DNA from 3 places in the Cupriavidus sp. GW822-FHT02D05 genome. Region 1 is predicted to be linked to each of the others. Evidence: predicted binding sites of a transcription regulator. Region 1 holds the regulator's gene; each other region holds the start of a gene.
The links. Region 1 encodes FNR, which switches genes on or off when oxygen is low (the NO sensors DNR and NnrR bind a similar motif). Its sites were predicted from a motif close to TTGATNNNNATCAA; they were not measured.

Region 1 (3,269 bases):
GCCACCGCCATCTGGCCGCGCAGCCAACCGCATGCTTGATGCATGCCAGCCGTGCGCCTTCTTTTATTGCATCGGGTGCCGGACCTGACCGGCAGGAGATCGCCCGGCCACCGGCATTATCTGCCAGTCGACGGAGCCCTTGCGTCGCGCCTTCCCCCTGATGTGGCGGACCTGTCCGGCGCGGCGTTTATCATCGAACGCGCCGGGTGCAAGAAAATACGGATATCGGGCCTGCTGGCCTATTTCACCCCGCCCTGCCGTAGCTGGTCTTTTGAACCGAATCTTTTGAACCGGACGGCGGATGGGGAACGGTCCCTGGCGCTGATGCCTGCCTGGGTGTTCCTGGCATGCATCCCTGAGCAGCGGATGCTACCTGACGATGCCACGATGAAATACGTGCGCGATATCGCTGTTCTTGCGATTGTATGGCATTCCCTGGCAAACCTGCAACCGATTCGCACAGCTACCTCAGCGAAGAAGTGACAGATACACCACGAAGCAGCGCTTCAGAAGACCAGGCAGAATCCATGCGCGGCAAGCGTCTCAGGCAAAAGCAGCGCGCGCGCCACCCCGGCCAAGCCAAAGGCCACCACCGCAAGCCCAGCGCCAGCCCGCAACGCCGGGCGCCGCGAAAGCTGCCTGAGATAGCCGGACAGGCCCGAGATCACCAGCAGGTTCGGCAGGGTGCCCAGGCCAAACACGGCCATCACCAGCGCGCCCGACGGGGCATTGCCGGCCAGCAACGCCATGGCAAGAGCACCGTACACCATGCCGCACGGGACCAGCCCCCAGGCTAGCCCCATGCCGTAGCGGCGCAGCAACCGGCCCTGCCCATACGCCCGGGCCACAGCCGGCAAGCGCGCCCCGACGGCACCAAGGCCGCGCAGCAAGCCACCCGCGCCCCGGGCGGCGAGCCGCTCCAGCCAACCCGTACCCATGGTGCGCCCGCGCAACATCCACAAGCCCGACAGCACCAGCATTACACTGCCGACCCCGAACAGCCAGCGCTGCAGCGGCAGGTACTGCGTCTTCCAGACGCCGGCGCCAAGGGCGCCCAGCAAGCCTCCCAGCACCGCATACATGCTCAGCCGCCCGGCATGCATGACAAGCAGTTCCAGCAACCAATGGCCGGGACGCCGGAGCACCGTGGCAGGCACGCGCGCAACGCCGCCCTGCTCCGCCGCCAGCGCGATCCCGCCGCACATGGCGGCGCAGTGCACGCCGCCCAGCAAAGCCAAGGTAAATACGCTGATAAGCACGCCTATGGTCAACTTCTCCTCCCAATCACACAATCGCAACGTCTGGCGCGGTAAAATGCGGCGAACGCGCCCCCGCAGCTCCAAGAGGCGCTATCAACATGAGGCCTTGCGCCCGCGCACACCAGCGCGCTCGCACAACATGACGACGGGCACGGCAAGCCGCGCTGCACAGATAGCGCACTGCCGCAAGACCCGCGCGCCAGGCCGATGTGGATAGCGCTTCCAACCGACGACTCTCAACGTCAAGCTCTCAACTCAATGCGCCCGCCACATCGCGCTTGACTGACTGCGCTAAACCGACAGGCCCCAATTGCTCACCACCATTCCCATTACCGAGATGTCGCCCCGCTGCTCCACTTGCTCGCTCGGCCAGCTCTGCCTGCCCGTCGGCATGTCGCAGCAGGACCTCGAAAAGATGGATACGCTGGTCCAGGACCGGGTGCGCGTACGCAAGGGCGAAACCCTGTACCGCCTCGGCGATCCTCTCACCGCCGTCTACGCGATCCGCTTCGGCACGCTCAAGACCCACCTGACAATGGAAGACGGCCGCTCGCAGATCACGGGCTTCCACCTTCCCGGCGAAGTCGTCGGCCTCGACGGCCTTGGCGAGATGCAGCATGCGTCGGACGCCACCGCGCTGGAAGATACCGAAGTCTGCGTGGTACGCTTTGGCGATCTCCAGACGCTGTCCAACGTCCTGCCGTCGCTGCAGCATCAGTTCATGCGCCTGATGAGCAAGGAGATCTCGCAGGACCAGGTCATGTTGATCACGCTCGGATCGATGCGCGCCGAGGAGCGGCTTGCCGCTTTCCTGATCAACCTGTCCGAGCGCTTGTCCGCGCGCGGCTATTCGGCCTCCGAGTTCGTGCTGCGCATGAGCCGCGAGGAAATCGGCAGCTACCTGGGGCTCAAGCTCGAAACCGTCAGCCGCCTGTTCTCGCGCTTTGCGGAAGCCGGCCTGATCCAGATCCGCCAGCGCCACGTCAAGCTGGTCGACATGGTGGGGATCAAGCAGATCGTCAACAAGTCCTGCTGACCTGCACGTCGCGCGCCGCCCTCGCCCGCGGCGGCTCGCCGCGATGCCGCGCCTGCTGGCCTGAACCGGCAAGGCGCGCATCGCAATCACTCCAGCTCGTCCGTGTCCGCCAGCCGCGTGGGCATGGTGTACAGCGTCAAGCCGCTCGACAGCGCGCACAGCACCCACGCGATCAGGAAACCCACGGTGTAGACCGCCTCCCGCGATGCCTCGACCGGCTGGCCGAAGAAGCGCAGGTCGCCGGGATCGACCATGGAGAATACCAGCGCGGTCGTCAGCCCGGCGACCAGGAAAGCGGGCCACAGCACCCACATCAGCCAGCGTAGCCTCATGATCACCTCGCTTGCGCCGCGACCGGCGCTGCCTGGCGTGCCGCGCTGCCCGCCTTCTCAACCACCAGGCCGTGGCGCGCCACCCCTTCCTCAATGGGCGGATCCGGATGGGTCATGGCCAGCCAGATCGTGACCCCGCAGGCCACCATGGCCACGAACGGCCCACTCATCAGCAGCCACGGCCATGGCTCCTTCCACCAGGGATTACTTTGCTGCGTCATCTGGCCTCCTCTAGATCTAGATCGCGTATGTTGCGTACGGATTGGTGCAACCAGCGTCCCTGCCGCCTCATAGATTGCGCGGCACGATAAAGCTGGTGCTCTGTCGAATCTCCGCGCCATGGCTCCCCGCGCCCTCGTCGGGCACCGCGGTCACTGTGACCTCGATCTTGTGCGTGCCCTGCGCCGCGGACTCGATCGGCACGCGCACCCGGATGGGAATCAGGCGATTGGACGTGGGCTCCAGGTTGCCGGCAGCGTGATCATATTCCACAGCCAGGCCCTTGAGCTCATCGCTGCCCGCGCTGACGGCGACGCGCATTGGCGCCTCGGTCGTGTTGATCAGCTGCAGCCGGTACACGTTCTCGATCCAGCGCCCTTCCACTTCCCGCCCCAGCGCGCCGCGGTCGCGGATGATATCGAC
Region 2 (3,269 bases), on a different contig from region 1:
GCTCGCGCACGGCTCGCCATGCACCACGAAGGTCTGCCGGGGCGGGCTGCCGAAGCCGCCAAGCCACGTCATCAGCTCATCGGCATCGGCATGGGCCGAGAGCGAAGTGATCTGCTCCACCGAGGCCTGGATCGCAACCGGCCTGCCATGGATGCGCAGTTCACGCATGCCCGAGGCCAGCGCCGCGCCGCGGGTACCGGCGGCCTGGAAGCCCGAGAGCAATATCGTATTGCGCGCATCCTGCCCATAGGTCTCCAGGTGATGCACCACCCGCCCGCCGGTTGCCATGCCGCTGCCGGCCAGGATGATCTTGGGCGCGCGGTCACGGTTGAGCCACATGGACTGCTGCATGCTCTGGATCAGGATGGCGATATGGCAGGCCGCCGCGCAGGCCGCGCGGTCGATCCGCAGTTCGTCCGGGTGCAGGGCGAAGATCGTGGTGGCGTCGATCGCCATCGGGCTGTTGAGGTAGACCGGCACCTGGGGAATGCGGTTTTGCTCGCGCAGCTTGTAGAGGCAGTACAACAGCGCCTGGGTGCGCCCGACGGCAAACGCGGGAATCACCACGCTGCCGCCGCGGCCGATGGTGCGGCTGACGACCTCGCCGAGCGTGTCGAGCGGATCATCCGTGGGATGGGCGCGGTCGCCGTAAGTGGACTCGACCAGCAAGTGATCCGCTTCGCGAAGGACTTCCGGGGCGCGCATCACGATGTCCTGCTGGCGTCCCAGGTCGCCGGAAAACACGATCCGTTTGCCATCCACGTGCAGCGTCACGATGGCCGAGCCGATGATATGTCCGGCGCGATGAAATTCCGCCTCCACGTCGGGCGTCACCCGCACCCGCGTGTCGTAGTGAAACGGGTCGAGCCGGCGCAAGGCGCGCACGGCGTCCGCGCCGTCGTAGAGCGGCAACGCCGGCTGATGCCGCGAGTAGCCCTTGCGGTTGGCGTAATGCGCGTCCTCCTGCGCCAGGTGGGCGCTGTCGGGCAGCAGGATCTGGCACAGCTGCGCGGTGCCCATGGTGCAGAACACCCGCCCCCGAAAGCCGTTGCGCACCAGCAGCGGCAGGTATCCGCTATGGTCGATATGCGCGTGCGTGAGCACTACCGCGTCCAGTGTGGACGGATCGACCGGCAAGCGGTCCCAGTTGCGCAGGCGCAGCGCCTTGTAGCCCTGGAACAGCCCGCAGTCCACCATCACGCGGCTGCGGCCGGTGTCGAGCACATACTTTGATCCCGTGACCGTGTCGGTCGCGCCGAGAAATTGCAGCTGCATGGCGCGCTCCGTCAATGCGACAACAGCAGAGGCACCGGCGCGTGATGCATCAACGTGCGCGTGGTGCCGCCCATGATTAGTTCGCGCATGCGCGAGTGCCCGTAGCCCCCGGCCACCAGCATGTCGGCCCCCAGCGCGCCAACCGCGTCGAGCAGACTGGCTGCGACGGGCCCCGCCTTCTGCACGTTGCGCACGCCGGCCACGATGCCATGGCGCTGCAGGTAATGCCGCAAGCCGGCCACCGGCTCCGAGTCTGCCCGCGGTTCGCCGCGATCGTCCCAGACGCCGATGATGGTGACGTGGCTGGCGCGCAGCAGCAAAGGCATGGCATCGGCCACGGCCCGGGCCGCTTCGCGCTGCCCGTCCCATGCGATCGCCACGTGCCCGCCATGCAGCCGGCGAAACGCCTGCGGCACCAGCAATACTGGGCGCCCGGCGTTGAGCAGCACGTACTCGGCGGCCCCGGCGCCCAGGGAAGGCACTTCCTGCGTTGCCACCGGCCGAGCCATCACCGCCAGATCGGCTACGCGGGCCTCCTGCGCCAGGACCCAGCCGGTCTCCTCCTCGACCACGCGGTGCGAGAACGGCACGCCCGGCGCATGCGCCGCCATGGTGCCGCTCAGTATCTCGCCCTGCAGCGTGGCCTGCGACAGCAGCCTGCCGCGCGACGCCGCCATATGCCGCGCAACGTCATCGCCCGCGCCCCGGACCGGGTCCAGGCGCAGGCCGGTGGCGCTGACGCCGGTGACATGCGCGCCAAAAGAGGCGGCCAGGTCGGCAGCCATCCTGACGCGAGATGCGCAGTCGGGATCCGCTCCGAGCGCGACCAGCACGGTCCGGTAGTCCATGATGTGCTCCATGTATTGGCGAGCATGCCTGCTGGCAGACCCGGTCCAGTTCATGGTGGCACAGCGCGCCGGCCGCACTTTGTCCCAGATCAAGCGCAGGAAGCTCGGGAAGTGCGGGAAGCGCGGGGGCTAGATATCGCCTTCGCCAAACAGGCGATGCTGGATCGCATAGCGCACCAGTGCCGCCTCGCTGGGCAACCGCAGCTTTTCCATCAGCCGCATCTTGTAGGTGCTCACGGTCTTGGCGCTGACGCACAAGGCGGCGGCGATCTCGGTCAGCGGCTCGCCCAGCACCAGGCGGCGGTAGACTTCCATCTCGCGGTCCGACAGGCGCAGGTGGGGATCCCCGCGGTGCTCGTCCTGCAGGCTGTTGGCCAGCTTCTCGCCCATCGCGGCGCTCACGTAGGTGCCGCCCGCGGCGACCTTGCCGATGGCGCTGACCAGCTCCGTGGCCGCGCTTTCCTTGGTCAGGTAGCCCGCCGCCCCGGCCCGGAACGCACGCACCACGTACTGCTCCTCGGCGTGCATGGTCAGCACCAGAATACGCAGCTCGGGCTGCTCCACGCGCAATTGCCTGATCAGCTCCAGCCCGCTGCGCCCGGGCATGGAGAGGTCCAGCAGGATGACCCGGGCCTTGCAGTCGCGCGCCATCTGCAGCACGGCGGCGCCATCCACCGCCTCACCCACCACCTCGAAGCCGCCCGCGCGGCTCAGGATGTGGCGCAGCCCGTCGCGCATCACGGCGTGGTCGTCGGCAATCATCACGGGAATCACGGGCTTGCCTCCTCGCTCGCGGTTGGGGCGGTGTCTATGGCCGTGGCCAACGGAAAGCGCACGGTCAGGCAGAAGCCCTCGCCAGGCGCTTGCCTTGTCGCTACGGTGCCGCCAAGCAGCCGTGCGCGCTCCCGGATCCCCACCAGCCCCAGCGATACCCGCTCGCCACCGGCAGGCTGCGCGGCGGCATTGCCGCGGCCATTGTCCCGTACGGTCAGCTCAAAATGGTCGTCCTGGCGAACCAGCTCGATATCGACCCGGTCAGCCTGGGCATGCTGCACGACATTGCTGAGCGCCTCCTGCACGATACGGAATACCGCGGTGGCCGCGTGCTCGCCGACGTCTTCCTCCTCGGCGGCATGGGTGATGACA
Region 3 (3,269 bases), on a different contig from region 1:
CAGGCGCGGATAAGGAATGGGCTCGCCGCAGTCCACGCACACGCCGTAGCTGAGCCTGGCGATCCGCTTGCGCGCCACCGCTATGTCGGCCAGTTCCATGCGGTAGTGTTCGGCCACGGCATCGTCCATGCGCTCCTCGGTGCCATGCTCAGCGAGATCCGCGTCGTCGCTCGCTTCGCGCTCGGCGGACACAGTACGGGAAACGGCTGCGGCGTCCATCTGGCCACGGATTCTCTGCTCTCTGCTGTCCAGCAAGGCGACGAGGCTGGAGAGCTGCTCTTTCGTTAAATCGGACATCGTCGACTCCCGGGCGCGGCAAGGTGGATCCACATCCATGATGCGATGACATCGGGCAGGCCGCTTGCGCCAGATCAAGTGATGGGCCGCCGGCACGAAGTGCCTGCGGCGTGGCGCGCTGAACCCTCGTTCCGCTTCAAGCTTCAATATAGGTGGGTGGTTGCCGGTTAGCATGATCTGCGTCAATCTCACTTCCGGCCATGCGCGGAGCCGGCCGCAGCCATGGTGCGCGCGGGCGCGGATATCGCGCCCGCGCCATGCCGGCAGTTGATGTGACTAGTGTGACATCAGGACGGGCACCGTCATGGTGTCCAGCAAAGCCCTGGTGACGCCACCCAGTACCAACTCGCGCAGGCGGCCGCGCCCGTAGGCGCCCATCACCACCAGATCGGCGCCAAAATCCGCCGCGCGCGAGAGCAAGGTTTCCCCGATGGCGATGTCCGATCCTTCCTGGCAGTGTTCAAACTCTGCCTGGACGCCATGGCTTGCCAACGCGGCCATGGCATGGCCCGGCAGGCTCGCATCGGGCCGCGCGCCGGTACCTTGCGCGCAAAGCACCTTGGCCTGCCCGCCGCAGATCAAGGGCATGGCGTCGTGCAAGGCGCGCGTGGCCTCGCGTCCGCCGTTCCAAGCCACCATGACACGTGCGCCGGGGACAGCGAACTGGCCTGCGAATGGAATGACAAGAACCGGCCTGCCACCGTCGAGGATGAGGGTTTCCAGGAACTGGGTCGCGACAAAGCTGTCTGGGTCGGCCGGATCGTATTGCCCGGCAACCACAAGGTCGGCCTCGCGCACTTCGCGCAGCGCCATCATCAACGGATCGCCATCCACTGCCCGCCACTCGGTTTCGATCCCCAGCTCCTGCGTTGCCGCCAGGAAGCGCCGGTGCACCGCCTCGCGCGCCTCACTGCGCCGCTGGCGGTCCTCGTTGATATAGGTCGCGGCACCCTCCATCAGGTAAAACCAGGCGACATCTGGCATAAAGCCGGCAAACAGCCCGATCAGCCGGGCATGGCGCGCCACGGCGAGCCGGGCAGCGATTTCAAGCCGGTCCAGCGCACGTGGGCTGGTGTCCAGGTGGACCATGATGCTGGCGTATTCCATAACATTCCTGTGCGGTTTAGGTTTGGGTTTGGGAGCCTGAATCCAGTCTAGGAAGCGTTTGGACGTGGCTATTGACTCAGGTCAAGCCGATACCTTCTGCACAGGGGCTGGCGCCTCGCGTACGCCATGGATACGGATCAAGCGGCAACCGTCAGCGTGACCTAGGCTAAATGCTGGGCACCGCCGAGGACGTCACCATGCACGAGACGATGCGCGCCATGATTTTCGACGGCACCGGGCCGGCCTTGCGCCTGGCGCGCGTCCCCGTGCCAGACCCCGGCCCAGGCGAAGTGCGTATCGCGGTGAGCACCTGCGGCGTCTGCCGCACCGACCTGCACATTGTCGACGGCGAACTCGCGCACCCGAAAGCCGCCCTCATTCCCGGACACGAAATCGTTGGCAGGGTCGAGTCCTGTGGCGCAGGCGTGACGGGCCTTGCCCCGGGCGACCGGGTCGGCGTGCCGTGGCTCGGGCAGACCTGCGGGCACTGTGGCTATTGCGCGGCGCGTCGCGAAAACCTGTGCGATACGCCGCAGTTCACCGGCTATACGCGCGACGGCGGCTACGCCGAGTACGTAGTGGCCGACAGCCGCTTTTGCTTCCCCATCCCGGAGCACTACGACGACGAGCATGCGGCGCCCTTGCTGTGTGCGGGCCTGATTGGCTACCGCACGCTGCGCATGGCGGGGGACGCCCGCAAGGTCCGGTCTATCGGCATTTACGGATTTGGCGCCGCGGCCCACCTGGTGACGCAGATCGCCGTCGCCCAGCAGCGCGAGATCTTTGCCTTCACGCGCCCCGGCGACACCGCCGCCTGCCAGTTCGCGCGTGACACCGGGGCGTGCTGGGCCGGTCCAAGCGACCAGCCCGCACCGCAGCCGCTCGATGCCGCGCTGATCTTCGCGCCGGTGGGTGCGCTGGTGCCGATGGCGCTGCAAGCCGTCGCCAAGGGCGGCACCGTGGTTTGCGGTGGCATCCACATGAGCGATATTCCGGCCTTCCCCTATCGCCTGCTCTGGGAGGAGCGGTCGATCGTGTCGGTGGCCAACCTCACGCGCGACGACGGGCTGGAACTGATGCGGATCGCCCAGGCCACGCCGCTGCGCACCACCACCACGGTCTATCCGCTGGAGCAGGCCAATGCCGCGCTGGCCGACCTGCGCGCGGGCCGCCTGGCCGGCGCGGCGGTACTGCGCATCGCTTAATCGCCTAATTAGAACTCCCCCTCCAAAAAGTGCCCCCTTCGGCACCAACTTGCGCTAGATCAAGTCCACGCCCCACCCCGCCGGATAGCATTGGACCCTACGCCGTCGCCCCGCGGATCAAGGTCTGTCTTTGTCGTCTCCCCTTCCCCCCTTTGCCCGACACCCTGAACCCCCTGGAGCGCCCGGCGGCATTCCATCATTCAGCGCACAGGTGCACAGGTAGCCGATGAAACTCAAACCAGGCTGGGGTATAGCGGTATTGTTCGTTGCTGGCGCCATTGGAGCCGCCGTGTGGTGGCTTGGCAGCCAGCGCGACCCGTGGCCGGCGGATGTGGCCCACAGCAATGGGCGCATGGAGATCGGCCGCCTCGACGTGGCGGTGAAGTATCCGGGCCGCGTCATCGATCTGCCGGTTCGCGAGGGCGATGCCCTGGCTGCGGGCGCCGTGGTGGCCCGGCAGGATGACGCCGAATTATTGACTCAACTCAGCCTTGCCACCGCAGCCCGCGAGCGTGCCGTGCAGGCGGCGTCGCGCGCGCAGGCGGAGATCGAGGGGCGCGCGAGCCGCCAGCGGTTGGCGCGGCTGGAGTTGACCGAGGCGGTCAAGCTCTACCAGGACCGCCAGATTTCTGCCGTCGAGCGCGATCGCCGGCAGCTTGG

Region 2: AC1RQK_RS17600 (universal stress protein) is a predicted target of FNR. The motif match lies at 2,203-2,216, and genes of this name have one in related genera.
Region 3: AC1RQK_RS18125 (universal stress protein) is a predicted target of FNR. The motif match lies at 1,476-1,489, and genes of this name have one in related genera.

The regions. Positions count from the first base shown of each region.
Region 1 covers NZ_JBXAOE010000007.1:246,851-250,119, reverse strand. Annotated here, with positions in the region: gene AC1RQK_RS12000 (hypothetical protein) at 43-483, shown strand; gene AC1RQK_RS11995 (sulfite exporter TauE/SafE family protein) at 507-1,271, opposite strand; gene fnr (fumarate/nitrate reduction transcriptional regulator Fnr) at 1,570-2,295, shown strand; gene AC1RQK_RS11985 (hypothetical protein) at 2,382-2,627, opposite strand; gene AC1RQK_RS11980 (membrane protein) at 2,630-2,848, opposite strand; gene ccoG (cytochrome c oxidase accessory protein CcoG) at 2,916-3,269, opposite strand, start outside.
Region 2 covers NZ_JBXAOE010000012.1:99,180-102,448, reverse strand. Annotated here, with positions in the region: gene AC1RQK_RS17605 (MBL fold metallo-hydrolase RNA specificity domain-containing protein) at 1-1,275, opposite strand, end outside; gene AC1RQK_RS17600 (universal stress protein) at 1,287-2,123, opposite strand; gene AC1RQK_RS17595 (response regulator) at 2,253-2,897, opposite strand; gene AC1RQK_RS17590 (PAS domain-containing sensor histidine kinase) at 2,894-3,269, opposite strand, start outside.
Region 3 covers NZ_JBXAOE010000012.1:218,409-221,677, reverse strand. Annotated here, with positions in the region: gene AC1RQK_RS18130 (TraR/DksA family transcriptional regulator) at 1-297, opposite strand, end outside; gene AC1RQK_RS18125 (universal stress protein) at 574-1,404, opposite strand; gene AC1RQK_RS18120 (zinc-dependent alcohol dehydrogenase family protein) at 1,602-2,609, shown strand; gene AC1RQK_RS18115 (HlyD family secretion protein) at 2,836-3,269, shown strand, end outside.